3 regions of the Streptomyces sp. NPDC088554 genome follow, and region 1 is predicted to be linked to each of the others. Evidence: riboswitches for the same ligand, from Rfam matches in the RefSeq annotation. Region 1 holds a riboswitch; each other region holds the start of a gene.
The links. Region 1 has a riboswitch for cobalamin ahead of metE (5-methyltetrahydropteroyltriglutamate--homocysteine S-methyltransferase). Riboswitches for the same ligand answer to the same signal wherever they lie in the genome.

Region 1 (4,550 bases):
CCGAGAATGTTGCGCAGTTCGGCGACGCTGTGGTCCACCGCGGTGAGGTGGGCGACCGGGGTGAGGGTGGTCTCCTGGGCGATCCGCCCGGTGACGTTGACGGTCCGGCCTCTCGTCGAGCCGCCGGCGCCGTAGGTCACCGAGACAAAGGTGGGCGACAGTGCTTCCAGACGGCGGATCGCCGTCCACAGGCCGGCCTCGGCCGCCGTGCTGCGTGGCGGCATGAATTCGAATGAGTAGGAGCGGCCTCCCCGTTGGAGGAGATCGCGAATGGATACCGCGCTGTCTGCCCTGGTGCTGGGCATGCCGAGAGCCATGTGCTGGTGCTTTCTCCGATGCCGGGCCGGGGAAGGACGGTGGGTGCGTCCTTCCCCGGCGGACTGGGCTTGCCGTCAGGACGAGGAGAGTTCCTCGCGGACCGTACGGGCGGCGGTGACCAGGTTCTCCAGCGAGGCGCGGGTCTCGGGCCAGCCGCGGGTCTTCAGACCGCAGTCGGGGTTGACCCAGAGGCGCTCGGCGGGAATCGCCTTCAGGCCGGTACGGAGCAGTTCGGCGGCCTCCTCGCTGCTCGGAACGCGCGGGGAGTGGATGTCGTACACCCCGGGGCCGGCCTCGCGCGGGTAGCCGTGGGCGGCGAGTTCACGGGCGACCTGCATGTGCGAGCGGGCCGCCTCCAGGCTGATGACGTCGGCGTCGAGGTCGTCGATCGCCTGGACGATGTCCCCGAACTCGGCGTAGCACATGTGCGTGTGGATCTGGGTGTCCTCACGCACCCCGCTGGTGCTGATCCGGAACGCCTCGGTGGCCCACGCCAGGTAGGCCGGGCGGTCGGTGGCCCGCAGCGGCAGGGTCTCGCGCAGGGCCGGCTCGTCGACCTGGATCACGGAGGTTCCGGAGGCTTCCAGGTCGTTCACCTCGTCGCGCAGGGCGAGGGCGACCTGCCGGGCGGTGTCGCCGAGGGGCTGGTCGTCGCGGACGAAGGACCAGGCCAGCATGGTGACCGGACCGGTGAGCATGCCCTTGACCGGGCGTGAGGTGAGGGACTGGGCGTACGCCGTCCAGCGCACCGTCATCGGCTCCGGGCGGGAGATGTCGCCGGCCAGGATCGGCGGGCGGACGTAGCGGGTGCCGTAGGACTGCACCCATCCGTGCTGCGTCGCGAGGTACCCCGTCAGCTGTTCGGCGAAGTACTGGACCATGTCGTTGCGTTCGGGCTCGCCGTGGACCAGGACGTCGATACCGGCCTTCTCCTGGAAGGAGATCACCTCGCCGATCTCGGCCCTGATGCGCTCCTCGTAACCGGCCGTGTCGATGCGCTCCGCGCGCAGATCGGCGCGGGCGGCGCGCAGTTCGCCGGTCTGCGGGAAGGAACCGATGGTGGTGGTCGGCAGCGGGGGCAGCCCGAGGTGCGCCCGCTGCGCGGTGGTGCGTACGGAGTAGGGCTGGGAGCGGCGGGCGTCGGCGTCCGTGACCGCGGTGGTCCGGGCCCGTACGGCCGGATCGTGCGTGATCGGCGAGGTCGCGCGGGAGGTCAGATCGGCGCGGTTGGCGGCGAGTTCGCCGGTGATCGCGCCGACGCCCTGGGAGAGGCCCTTGGCGAGGGTGACGATCTCGCTCGTCTTCTGCCTGGCGAAGGCGAGCCAGCGCCGGATCTGCGGGTCGATGTCGCGTTCCGCGGCGGCGTCGATCGGGACGTGGAGCAGGGAGCAGGAGGCGGCCACGTCGACCCGGTCGGCCAGGCCGAGGAGGGTGCCGAGCGTGGACAGGGACTTGGCCAGGTCGTTGACCCAGATGTTGCGGCCGTTGACCACGCCCGCGACCAGGCGCTTGCCGGGCAGCCCGCCCACGGAGGCCAGGTCGTCGAGGTTGGCCGCGGTGGCCTCGGTGAAGTCCAGCGCGAGCCCCTCGACGGGAGCCTTGGCCAGTACCGGCAGCGCGTCGCCGAGCCGGTCGAAGTAGGAGGCGACCAGCAGCTTCGGCCGGTCGGCGAGGGCGCCGAGATCGCGGTAGGCGCGGGCTGCGGCGTTCAGCTCGGCCGGGGTGCGGTCCTGGACCAGGGCGGGCTCGTCCAACTGCGCCCATTCCGCGCCGGCCGCGCGCAGGGCGGCAAGGACTTCGGCGTACACCGGCAGCAGCCGGTCGAGGAGCGTGAGCGGGTCGAAGTCCGTCGGCACACCCGGGGCGGGCTTGGCCAGCAGGAGATAGGTGACCGGGCCGACCAGCACCGGGCGGGCGGTCAGCCCGAGGCCGAGGGCCTCCCGCAACTCCGAGACCTGCTTTGCCGAGTCGGCCGTGAAGATGGTGTCAGGGCCCAACTCCGGTACCAGATAGTGGTAGTTGGTGTCGAACCACTTCGTCATCTCCAGCGGCGCCACGTCCTGCGTGCCGCGCGCCATCGCGAAGTAGCCGTCCAGCGCGTCGGCGGCCACGGCCTCCCGGTGGCGGGCGGGGATCGCGCCGACCATGACGGTGGTGTCCAGGACGTGGTCGTAGTACGAGAAATCGCCGGTCGGCACTTCGTCGATGCCGGCCTCGGCCAGCTCCTGCCAGTTCGTGCGGCGCAGTTCGGCGGCGGTGGCCCGGAGGGCGTCGGCGTCGACGCGGCCCTTCCAGTACCCCTCGATGGCCTTCTTCAGTTCCCGGTTCGGGCCCTGGCGGGGGTAGCCGTACACGGTGGCCCGTGCTGCCGCGGCTGCGGTCTCAGTGGTCACGGAGATCTCCTTCGCGAGATGAATCCCTGAGATCCCGGCGACGGGACGAGGACGCGAAGGATGACGAACCCGACGGAAAGCGACCCGCGCGGCAAAAGCGCGGTCGTCCGCCGGATATGTACGCCGACCCGCCCACGAGGTCACCGGGATATCCGCGCACGAGTGGTCGTACGCGGGCAACGGGCAGGTCTTCGGACTCGCGGGCACATCCTCCTGATGGAGGACGCCTACTGGCCGTCGCTTCCCAGCCCCTGTATGTCGGGCCCAGTGCGTATGACGGCGGTCGTTCCCACTCACCGCTGCGGGGCAGTCCCGGATTCCCACCGGGTTCCCTCTTACGACGCCTCCCGCCTGGCGGACGGGTGCGAACCAGCTGCGCCGGTCAGCCTACGGGTCCGCTCGGCGACGCGACGGATCACGACCAGATCCGGATGGTGAGGTGTACCACCACGCGCGGGGCGTGAAAGGGGCCGAGAGTGGGAAGCGCCGCACGGGCGCTTCCCGCCCGTTCCCCTCCGGCGCCGTCCGGGAACCTTGTGGCGGGCGCGTACCAGCGGTTCGCTGTAGGCGCGCATGACGGGGCGGGTTCCGGTCGGTCAGGAGGTCAGGTGGCCGGTGTCGCCCAGGTGGACGATCTGGCGGTTGTGGAAGAAGTCGTCCTCCCGGAGGTGGGTGACGCTGCCGGACGGGGCGCGGAAGTTGACGTAGCCCAGTGCGTCGACGGGGAGGCGGGCCCAGGCGGCTACCACGAAGGTCAGGGCGAAGCCGTGGGTGACGACGATCTGGTGCTCGCTGTCGAGGCGCAGGATGTCGTCCATGGCGGCGTAGACGCGTTCGGCGAACACCGTTTTCGTCTCGGCGCCCTGGACGCCCTCGTGGTGGTCCATGCGGTTCCCGGTGGCCGGGGGCGGCAGGAAGCGTTTGTCCAGCCATTCCTGGGGGCGGCCCTCCGCCTCGCCGTACGACTTCTCGCGGAGCCTCGGGTCCCATACCGGGGTGACGCCGAACTGTCCGGCGATCTCCTCGGCGGTGCCGCGGGTGCGGAGCAGGTCGGAGGAGATCACGTCGACATCGGCGTCCTCGGGGATCCGCACGCGCAGTGCGCGGGCGAGGGCGGCGGCGTCCCGGCGGCCGTTCTCGGTGAGTTCGGAGTCGTACCAGCCGCCGACCAGTCCGTCGACGTGGTGGCTCGCCTCCGGGTGGGTGACGACGTAGACGTTGCGCACCGTGATGTGCCTTTCCGCTGAGAGTTCGGGCCCATGTGTGCCGGACGGTACCGCAGGACGTCAGGCGGACGGGCCGGGGAAGGACAGTTCGAGCACCATCAGGCCCCACAGGAGCTTCGCCCGGTCGTGGCCCGCGGCGTGGGCGGAGAGGACGTCGCGGACGGCCGTCCCGCTCAGGTAGCCGGCCGCGCACAGGCGGGGCCGGGTCAGGATATCGGTCGTGAACTCCCACAACTTCCCGCCGGGGCGCAGGAAATGGGAGACCGGGAAGGTGAAGGGCTGCTTGCGGCGTTGGCGCACCGCAGCCGGGATCAGGGGCGCGCCCGCGTCCCAGAGGACGCCCTTGCGCCGGTCGCCGTCGACCTTCAGCGGGTCGGGGACGCGGCGCGCGAAGCGGGTGACCGCCGGCTGGCAGTAGGGCACCCGGCCCTCGACCGAGTGGGCCATGGACAGGTGATCGAGCTTGCGCAGGTTCAGCGCGGGCAGCTTGTACAGCCGGTCGAACGTCAGCAACCGCTCCAGGCGGGAGGCCGCGGCCCGGTCCAGCAGCTCCCTGGCCTGCCGCCGGCTGCTGGTGCCCTCGTCGAGCAGGGCCCGGTAGCCGGGGGAGCAG
Region 2 (4,550 bases), on a different contig from region 1:
AGGCCGCGCAGCGGGGAGCCCGACGGGCCCGCCTGGACGAAGCCGCCGTTGAGCGCGTGGACGACGCTGTCGATCTCGTCGCCGGTGGCGTCGAGGCGCGGGACGACCTCCTCGGCGGCGAAGGTCAGGATCGCGGCGACCCCCTCGGGGTGGCCCTCGGCGACCGCGGCGACCGCCTCCGGCTCCCATCCGGCGTCCTCCATCGCCTGGACGAGCGCGCGGGCCCGCTCCTCGACGGCGTCGGCGTCGCCGCGGGTGGGCGCGGACTCGTCCAGGCCGAGCGCCTCGCGCAGGCCGGGCAGCGAAGCCGTACCGCCCCAGATCTGCCGGGCGCGCAGGATCGCCAGCACCAGGTTGACGCGGGCGGCGCCTTCCGGTGCGGCGCCCAGGACGTGCAGTCCGTCGCGGATCTGCGCGTCCTTGACCTCGCAGAGCCAGCCGTCGACGTGCAGCAGGAAGTCGTCGAACCCGTCGTCGTCGGGCCGGTCCTCCAGCCCGAGGTCGTGGTCGAGCTTGGCGGCCTGGATGAGCGTCCAGATCTGGGCGCGGATCGCGGGCAGCTTGGCCGGGTCCATCGCGGAGATCGCCGCGTACTCGTCGAGGAGCTGCTCCAGCCGCGCGATGTCGCCGTACGACTCGGCGCGTGCCATCGGCGGTACGAGATGGTCCACCAGCGTGGCGTGCACCCGCCGCTTGGCCTGGGTGCCCTCGCCCGGGTCGTTGACCAGGAACGGGTAGATGAGCGGCAGATCGCCGAGCGCGGCGTCCGGCGCGCAGGACGCGGAGAGGCCCGCGTTCTTGCCGGGCAGCCACTCCAGGTTGCCGTGCTTGCCCAGGTGGATCATGGCGTCGGCGCCGAAGCCGCCGTCCTCGCGGGCGGCCTGGATCCAGCGGTAGGCGGCCAGGTAGTGGTGCGAGGGCGGCAGATCGGGGTCGTGGTAGATCGCGATCGGGTTCTCGCCGAAGCCGCGCGGCGGCTGGATGAGGATCAGCAGATTCCCGAAGCGCAGGGCGGCGAGCACGATGTCACCGTCCGGGTCGCCGCCCGAGGCGACCCGGCTGCGGTCGAGGAACATCTCACCGGGCGCCGGGCCCCAGTGCCGCTCCACCGATTCCCGCAGGTCGGCGGGGAGTTCCGCGTACCAGCGGCGGTAGTCGGCGGCCGGGATGCGGACCGGGTTGCGGGCGAGCTGCTCCTCGGTGAGCCAGTCCTGGTCGTGGCCGCCCGCCTCGATCAGCGCGTAGATCAGCTCGTCGCCGTCGCCGGACTCCAGCCCCGGTACGTCCGTGTCCGCGCCCATCTCGCCGAAGTCGTAGCCCTGCCCGCGCAGTTCGCGCAGCAGCTCGACGGCGCTGGCGGGGGTGTCGAGGCCCACGGCGTTGCCGATGCGGGAGTGCTTGGTGGGGTAGGCGGAGAGGACGAGCGCGATGCGCTTGTCGGCGTTCAGGAGGTACGAGAGCCTGGCGTGGCGTACGGCGATCCCGGCGACCCGCGCGGCCCGCTCGGGGTCGGCGACATAGACCGGCAGCCCCTCGGGGTCCAGCTCCTTGAAGGAGAACGGGACGGTGATCAGCCGGCCGTCGAACTCCGGCACCGCCACCTGCGACGCGGCGTCCAGCGGGGACAGCCCCTCGTCGCTCGCCTCCCAGGTGGCGCGGGAGCTGGTCAGGCAGAGCGCCTGGAGAATCGGTACGTCCAACGCGGCCAGCGCGCCCGCGTCCCACGCCTCGTCGTCCCCGCCGGCCGACGCCTCGGCGGGCTTCGTACCCCCGGCGGCGAGCACGGTCGTGACGATCGCGTCGACCTCGCCGAGGGCGGCCAGCAGCTCCGGCTCGGGGGCGCGCAGCGACGATACGTAGAGGGGGACGGCGCGGCCGTCCGCCGCCTCGATCGCGTCGCACAGGACGTCCACGAAGGCGGTGTTGCCGCTGAGGTGGTGGGCGCGGTAGTAGAGCACCGCGACGAGCGGCCGCTCCGCACCGTCCCGGCCCGCCTCCGCCTCCACCGGCTCGCGGTCGATCCGGCCCCAGGTCGGCGAGGCGGCGGGCGGCTCGAAGCCGTGGCCGGTCAGCACGACGGTGTCGGAGAGGAACCGCGCGAGCTGCTGGAGGTTGGCCGGGCCGCCGTGCGCGAGATAGCCGTGCGCCTCGGCGGCGATCCCGATGGGGACGGTGGACGCCTCCATCAGCTGGGCGTCGGGCGCCTGTTCGCCGGTGAGCACCACCACGGGACGGTCGCCCGCCAGCAGCAGGTCGATCCCGTCCTGCCAGGCGCGCAGCCCGCCGAGGAGCCGTACGACGACCAGGTCGACGCCCTCCAGCAGCGCGGGCAGTTCATCGAGCGCGAGCCGGGCGGGGTTGGCGTACCGGTACGGGACCGGGCCTCCCGCCGCGCGGGCGCTGAGCAGATCGGTGTCGGACGTCGACAGGAGCAGAAGCATGCGGCGTCTGGCCTTCCTCGGGGTCCGCGCCCCGGGCGGGATGAGTGGACGGCGGGAGTTCCTGGCTCGCCCGGCTCGCGTTGCCGCTTGGCCGGGCTCACAGTGGCGGGACCGCGCCGGGCTCGCACCGGGCTTCCTCCCCATGACGCCGTCGTGGCGTTGTGACGGGTCCGGTGACCCGCCGTCTGCATAGTAAGTGCTGAGGTCACGGCCCGGGAGGCCGCCCGGACGGACCGGTGGGGAGCACGGCCCGGCTCGGTATGCTCGCCGCCATGCCGCCCACCACTCCAACACCCGTGAACCGGGACGAAGCCCCCTCCCGGCCCCCCGTCCGGGAGCGCGGCGACGCCTGCCCGGGTGCGCTGCGGCTGCACAGCGCCGACGACGGACGGCTGGCGCGGCTGCGACTGCCCGCCGGGATCCTGACGCACCGTCAGGCGCAGGTGCTGGCGGAGGCCGCGGAGCGCCTCGGCGACGGGCATCTGGACATCACCTCCCGGGGCAACATTCAGCTCAGGGGGCTGGCCGCGAGCTGCGGCGATGAGCTGGGCGCGCTGCTGGACGAGGCGGGTCTGCTGCCCTCGCCGGAGCACGAGCGGGTACGGAACATCGTGGCCTCCCCGCTCTGCGGGCTGGACGGATCCGCCGCCGGGGACGCCCAGTCGTGGGCCCGCGAGCTGGACGCGCTGCTGTGCGCGAGCCCGGCGGCGACGGCCCTTTCGGGGCGTTTCCTGTTCGCGCTGGACGACGGCCGCGGCGATGTCGCGGCCCTCGGCGCGGATGTGACGTTGCTCGCACGGGGGGACGGCGCGGTCACCGTACATACCGGGGCGAACCGCTCCGGGGTGCGGGTGGCCGCGGCCGACGCCCCGCGCGCCGCGCTGCTGGCGGCGGAGACCTTCCTCACGCTGGCGGCGGCGAGCGGCTCGGGCGCCTGGCGGGTACGGGAACTGCCGCCGGGCCCGGGGCGGGAGCTGGACGGCGCGGTGGCGCGGGCACTGGCACGGGCGGGGATCGGGGCGCCGGGGGACGGCGGTTCCGGGGGGTTCGGGGACGGGACTTCCGCGGACGGTACGCCGGGGGACGGCGGTTCCGGGGGGTTCGGGGACGAGGCTTCCGCGGACGGTGCGCCGGGGGACGGGACTTCCGCGGACGGTGGGCCGGGGGACGGCGGTTCCGGAGGGTTCGGCGACGAGGCTTCCGCGGACGGTGGGACGGGGGACGGTGCTTCTGCGGACGGTGGGACGGGGGACGGCGGTTCCGGAGGGTTCGGCGACGAGGCTTCCGCGGACGGTGCGCCGGGGGGCGGGACTTCCGCGGACGGGGCGCCGGGGGACGGGACTTCCGCGGACGGGCCCGCCTGGCCTCGCTCCGGGCCGCCCGCGCCCGGTCCGACGCGGTCCCCCGACGGGACCGTCGCCCTCTCCGTGTACGCCCCGCTGGGACGCCTCAGCGCCGGCCAGTGGCGGCTGCTGCTGTCCGCGGGCGCGGGCGGCGTACGCGTGACCCCCTGGCGCGGCGTGGTCGTACCCGCCCTGGACCCGGCCGCCGCCGACGCGCTGCTGGACCGTCTCCGTACCGCGGGACTGATCACCGACGCCGGCTCGCCCTGGCACGGCGTCGGCGCGTGCACCGGCCGGCCGGGGTGCGCGAAGGCGCTGGCGGACGTACGGGCGGACGCGGCCGGAGCCCTGCCGGCGCCGGGCGGACGCGACGCGCTGCCGGTCTACTGGTCGGGGTGCGAACGGCGCTGCGGCCACCCGGGGGGCGCGTGGGTGGACGTGGTCGCGACCGCCGAAGGCGCGTACACCGTCTCCGTGCACGACGTGCGCGAGGTACATGGCCCCACACCTGTGGCCGCCCAGCGAGAACTGGCCGAAACGATCAGAACAGCCCGAAAAACAACAACGACAGCGACGACAGCAGTGACGAAATGAGCGAGCCCAGCGTGTCCACAGCGTTCGACTACGAGAAGGACGGCGCGGCGATCTACCGCCAGTCCTTCGCCACGATCCGCGCCGAGGCGGACCTCTCCGGGCTGCCCGCCGATGTCTCCCGGGTCGCGGTGCGGATGATCCATGCCTGCGGCATGGTCGACCTGGTGCGCGA
Region 3 (4,550 bases), on a different contig from region 1:
CAGGTTTGGCCTTCGACAGGCCGTCCCGGAGCTGGGCCCGCAGGTATCCCGTTTCGATCGGCAGGACGCGGCCGTCCGGGAGGACGGTCTCCAGCTTGCTGACGAAGTACGTGTCCTTCGCGTCGATGGACGCGTTCAGGTGGAGGGTGACCGGGCCCGCGACCGTGGTGTTCCTGGTGAACGCCGGGAGGGTGAAGGTGGCGCGGCTGGTCGCGTAGCGACCGTCCGGCAGGGTGGTGTCCAGCTCGGCTCTGGCCTGGTCCTGGCCGGCGTCGTAGGGCAGCGTTCCGGTGACGCCGACCGAGGGGCCGTCGACCGGGTTGACCTGGTAGTCGAATCCGGTGCGGGCGGGGGCCTTCCTGGCGAGCGCGCCGTCCGCCGTCGGGTACAGGCGGGTGCCGGACGTGGACGTCGAGGGCCATGTGGCGTAGCCGTGCCAGCTGCCCGATGCCTTGGCGGAGGTCGACGCGTAGCTGATCACACGGTCCGGCGGCAGCTTCGCCCCGGGGCGCTTGGCCAGCCAGTGGTCGAACCACTGGAGGATGGTGGAGTACGAGATCGCGTTCTCGGGGTCCACCCAGGAGGCGGCCGGATCCGCCCCGGGGACCTGGAGGAACCCGCCGTGGACCCAGGGGCCGTTCAGCAGCCAGGTCTGCCGGGGCCGCTGCTTGAGGGCGTCGAAGCCGCCGTTCTTGAAGATGTCGAAGTAGCCGCCGATGTGCAGCGCCGGGACGTCGACGTCGGCAAGCTTGTTGGTGGTGACGGCCTGCTTCCAGAACCCGTCGTAGAGCGGGTGCTGCTGGAAGCTGCGGAGTGTGTCCGTGTGGGCCTTCGGGCTGATCACCGGCCCGCCGGTGGCCCACCAGGAGCCGTTGGTCGAGGGCACTCCGCCGGGGTACACCCACTCCGAGTAGATGTCGGTGGGGGAGACGATGGGGATGATGGCGCGCAGATGCGGCGGCTTCAGCGCGGCGGCGCGGTAGGTGGTGATGGAGCCGTAGCTGCTGCCCAACTGCCCCACGTCCCCGGTCGCGCCCGGCTGTCGTGCCAGCCATTCGATCAGGTCGTAGTTGTCGGTGGTTTCCTTGGGCTGGAACCACGAGGGGAAGTCGCCCGTCGAGTATCCCGACCCGCGGACGTCGCAGTTCAGGACGTTGTAGCCGCGTTCGGCCAGATACATGGCCTCCGGATTGGCCGCGAACTTGGTGTAGGGCGTGAAGTCGGACAGCAGGCTCGGATGTCTGCCGCTGTCGGGCTTGCCGTCGCGGCCCGGCCGGAAGAGATGGCAGGCGATGCGGACACCGTCCCGCATCTTCACCCGCACCTGCGAGTGGACGCTTTCGTACTGGGCCGGCCGGTCGTAGCGGAGCCAGTCGCGGATGGCCTGGGGGGCGGGCGAGTCGAGCAGCCCGGGGGTGGTGGCCCCGGGCGCGGCGGAGGCGGTGGAGTGCACCGGTGCCGAGGCGAATCCGGTCAGGGCCAGGGTGGTTGCCAGGGCGGCGGCGATCAGTCCGCTTTTCCGCTGGCGGGGACGACGTGTCACAGCGTCACTCCCTCGTGATCTGTGAGTCGGACTGGGGGGATGGGGGGCACGTACATCGCGGGTACGTAAATGGGTACGTTAGTACCGGGAAATGGGCCGGTCAACGGTCGAGCTCCCTGTGGCGGCGCAGTCCAGGACGCCATGGTGAAAGGTGTGGCTCCCTCGTGTCGCGCGGGAGCCGTACTCGTACCGCGTCCGCCTCGCCAGGCCGGAAATCGACTGTGGTAATTTGCCGGGGCCAGTCGAACCCATGTACGTGGGTCAGGGAATCCGGTGCGAATCCGGAGCTGACGCGCAGCGGTGAGGGTGACGGGCGGGGCATCGGCCACTGGACGCAGCAGTCCGGGAAGGCGCCTCGTCCGGATGATCCCGAGTCCGAAGACCTGCTGGCCCCCTCCGTTCCTGTCCGGGGGCGGGGGAGCACCGTACGAACGGGCTCCGCGGATGGGCCCTCGAACGCAGAGGATCTTTCCCGTGCTGATAGCGCGCCCCTTCCGTAGTACCGCCCTGCTCGCCGCCGGGGCATTGATGCTGACCGCCTGCGGGGGTGGGGGAGCCGCCGAGTCGGGCAAGGACGCGGGCAAGGCCGCCGCCTCCGCCGCCGGGTATCCGCTGACCGTCGAGAACTGCGGGGAGAAGATACGGATCGGGGCCGAGCCCCGCCGGGCCGTGTCGCTCAATCAGGGCACCACCGAGATCATGCTCTCGCTCGGGCTCGCCGACCGGATGGTGGGCACCGCGACCTGGACCGACCCGCTGCCCAAGGCGCTGGTGAAGGCCAACGCCAAGGTGCCCAGGCTGGCCGACAACTACCCCTCCTTCGAGAAGGTCCTCGACACCGAGCCGGACTTCGTCGCCTCCTCCTTCCTGTCCACGCTCGGCAAGGGCGGAGTGGCCACGCGGGCGCAGTTCGCGAAGGTGGGCGTCCCCTCGTACGTATCGCCCGCCGACTGCACCAAGAACGACAAGGTCGTGGGCACGGACGGTGCCCGGTCCACCCCGCTGACCATGGAGATCATCTACCAGGAGGTACGAGATCTGGCCAAGATCTTCGGGGTGGAGAAGCGCGGGGACGAGGTCGTCGCCGGGCTGAAGGCGCGGATGGCCGCCGCCGTGAAGGGCATCGACCCGGCCAAGGCGAAGAAGACCACCTTCCTCTACTGGTTCGCCAACTCCGAGTCGCCCTACATGGCCGGCTGCTGTGGCGCCCCCGGGATCATCACCAACGCGGTCGGCGCGAAGAACATCTTCGACGACACCCATGACGAGTGGCCCCAGATCAACTGGGAGACCGTCGCCGACCGCAACCCCGACTTCCTGGTCATCGGTGACCTCACGCGCAAGGCGCAGACCGCCGAGACCGCCGCGAAGAAGATCGAGTTCCTGGAGACCAACCCGGTCACCAAGAAGATGGACGCGGTCAGGCACAAGCGGTACGTCCTGCTCAGCGGCCAGGCCATGAACCCCACCATCCGTACCGTCGAGGGGGTCGAGAAGGTCGCCGCCGCGCTGCGTGGGTACGCGCCCGCCAAGTGACCGGGGCCCAGGCGGCCGAGGACCGTCCGGCCGGAGTCCAGGAGTCCGAGGCTCGGGCGACGGAGAGTCCGGCCGGGACCCGTACGGCCGGGACCCGTACGGCCGGGACCCGTACGGCCGGGACCCGTACGGCCGGGACCCGTACGGCCGGGACCCGTACGGCCGGGGCTCGGGAGGCCGAGGACCGTACGGCCGGGGCGGGTGTGGCCGGGGTCCGGGTGGCCCGGGGGCTGCTGCTCTGGGGCGGCGGCCTCGCCGCGCTCATCGGGTCCGTCGCCGTCGCGATCACCATCGGCCCCGCCAGCATCGGCGTCGGTGACGTCTGGTCCGTCGTCGCGGCCCATCTGGGCTGGGGCGGGTCGGCCGTCGAGGCGGGTGTCACCCCGATCCGTGACGGCATCGTGTGGAACCTGCGGCTGCCGCGCACCCTGCTCGCCGCCGTCTGCGGCGCCGGGCTCGCGGTGTGCGGTGTGGTCATGCAGTCCCTGCTGCGCAACCCGCTCGCCGACCCCTTCGTCCTCGGCGTCTCGTCCGGGGCCTCGACCGGCGCGGTGCTGGTGGTCGTCCTCGGGATCGGCGGCGGCGCGCTGTCGATCTCGGGCGGGGCGTTCCTGGGAGCGCTGCTGTCGTTCGCGATGGTGCTGCTGCTCAGCCACATACTCGGCGGGACGACGGACCGCGTCGTGCTCTCCGGGGTCGCGGCGATGCAGCTCTTCTCCGCGCTGACCTCGTTCGTGGTGATCACGTCGGCCGACGCCGAGACCACGCGCGGGGTGCTGTTCTGGCTGCTCGGCTCGCTCTCCGGTGCCGACTGGGCCGAGGTCTGGATCGGCGCCGCCGTACTGGTGGCCGCGCTGGTGGTGTGCGGCGGGTACGCCCGTACCCTCGACGCGTTCGCCTTCGGGCAGGACGCGGCGGCGACGCTGGGGGTCTCCGTGGCCCGGACCCGGCTGGTGCTGTTGTCCGTGACCGCGCTGCTCACGGCAGCGCTGGTCAGCAGCGCGGGGGCGATCGGCTTCGTCGGTCTCGTCCTGCCGCACGCGGCCCGCGCGCTGGTCGGGCCCGGCCACGGCCGGCTGCTGCCGGTCACGGCGCTGGCCGGGGCGGTGTTCCTGGTGTGGGTCGACACGCTGGCCCGTACGGTGCTCGAACCGCAGGAGGTTCCGGTGGGTGTGGTGACGTCGCTGATCGGCGTGCCGGTGTTCGTACTGGTCCTCTACCGGGGGCGGAGGGTGGCTCCATGAGTGGGGACACGGAGATGCGTACGGGGCTGCGCGCCGACCGCGTCAGCCGTACCGTCGGCGGCCGGATCGTCCTCGACGGGGTCGGTATCGCGCCGTCGCCCGGCTCCACCGTGGGGCTGCTCGGGCCGAACGGCTCCGGCAAGTCCACCCTGCTGCGGCTGCTCTCCGGGGTCCTCGCGCCCTCCTCCGGTGTGATCACCCTCGACGGCGTCCCGCTCCCCGAGCTG

Region 2: it holds a riboswitch for cobalamin, as region 1 does, so the genes downstream of both, cobN (cobaltochelatase subunit CobN) here and metE (5-methyltetrahydropteroyltriglutamate--homocysteine S-methyltransferase) in region 1, are expected to answer to the same signal.
Region 3: it holds a riboswitch for cobalamin, as region 1 does, so the genes downstream of both, ACIP8W_RS00030 (ABC transporter substrate-binding protein) here and metE (5-methyltetrahydropteroyltriglutamate--homocysteine S-methyltransferase) in region 1, are expected to answer to the same signal.

The regions. Positions count from the first base shown of each region.
Region 1 covers NZ_JBIVMF010000023.1:74,844-79,393, forward strand. Annotated here, with positions in the region: gene metF (methylenetetrahydrofolate reductase [NAD(P)H]) at 1-317, opposite strand, end outside; gene metE (5-methyltetrahydropteroyltriglutamate--homocysteine S-methyltransferase) at 393-2,711, opposite strand; cobalamin riboswitch at 2,876-3,100, opposite strand; gene ACIP8W_RS24840 (histidine phosphatase family protein) at 3,308-3,937, opposite strand; gene asnB (asparagine synthase (glutamine-hydrolyzing)) at 3,998-4,550, opposite strand, start outside.
Region 2 covers NZ_JBIVMF010000005.1:18,789-23,338, reverse strand. Annotated here, with positions in the region: gene cobN (cobaltochelatase subunit CobN) at 1-2,441, opposite strand, end outside; cobalamin riboswitch at 2,476-2,640, opposite strand; gene ACIP8W_RS07435 (cobalamin biosynthesis protein CobG) at 2,714-4,378, shown strand; gene ACIP8W_RS07430 (precorrin-8X methylmutase) at 4,375-4,550, shown strand, end outside.
Region 3 covers NZ_JBIVMF010000001.1:2,350-6,899, forward strand. Annotated here, with positions in the region: gene ACIP8W_RS00025 (CocE/NonD family hydrolase) at 1-1,543, opposite strand, end outside; cobalamin riboswitch at 1,766-1,949, shown strand; gene ACIP8W_RS00030 (ABC transporter substrate-binding protein) at 1,988-3,079, shown strand; gene ACIP8W_RS00035 (FecCD family ABC transporter permease) at 3,283-4,323, shown strand; gene ACIP8W_RS00040 (ABC transporter ATP-binding protein) at 4,320-4,550, shown strand, end outside.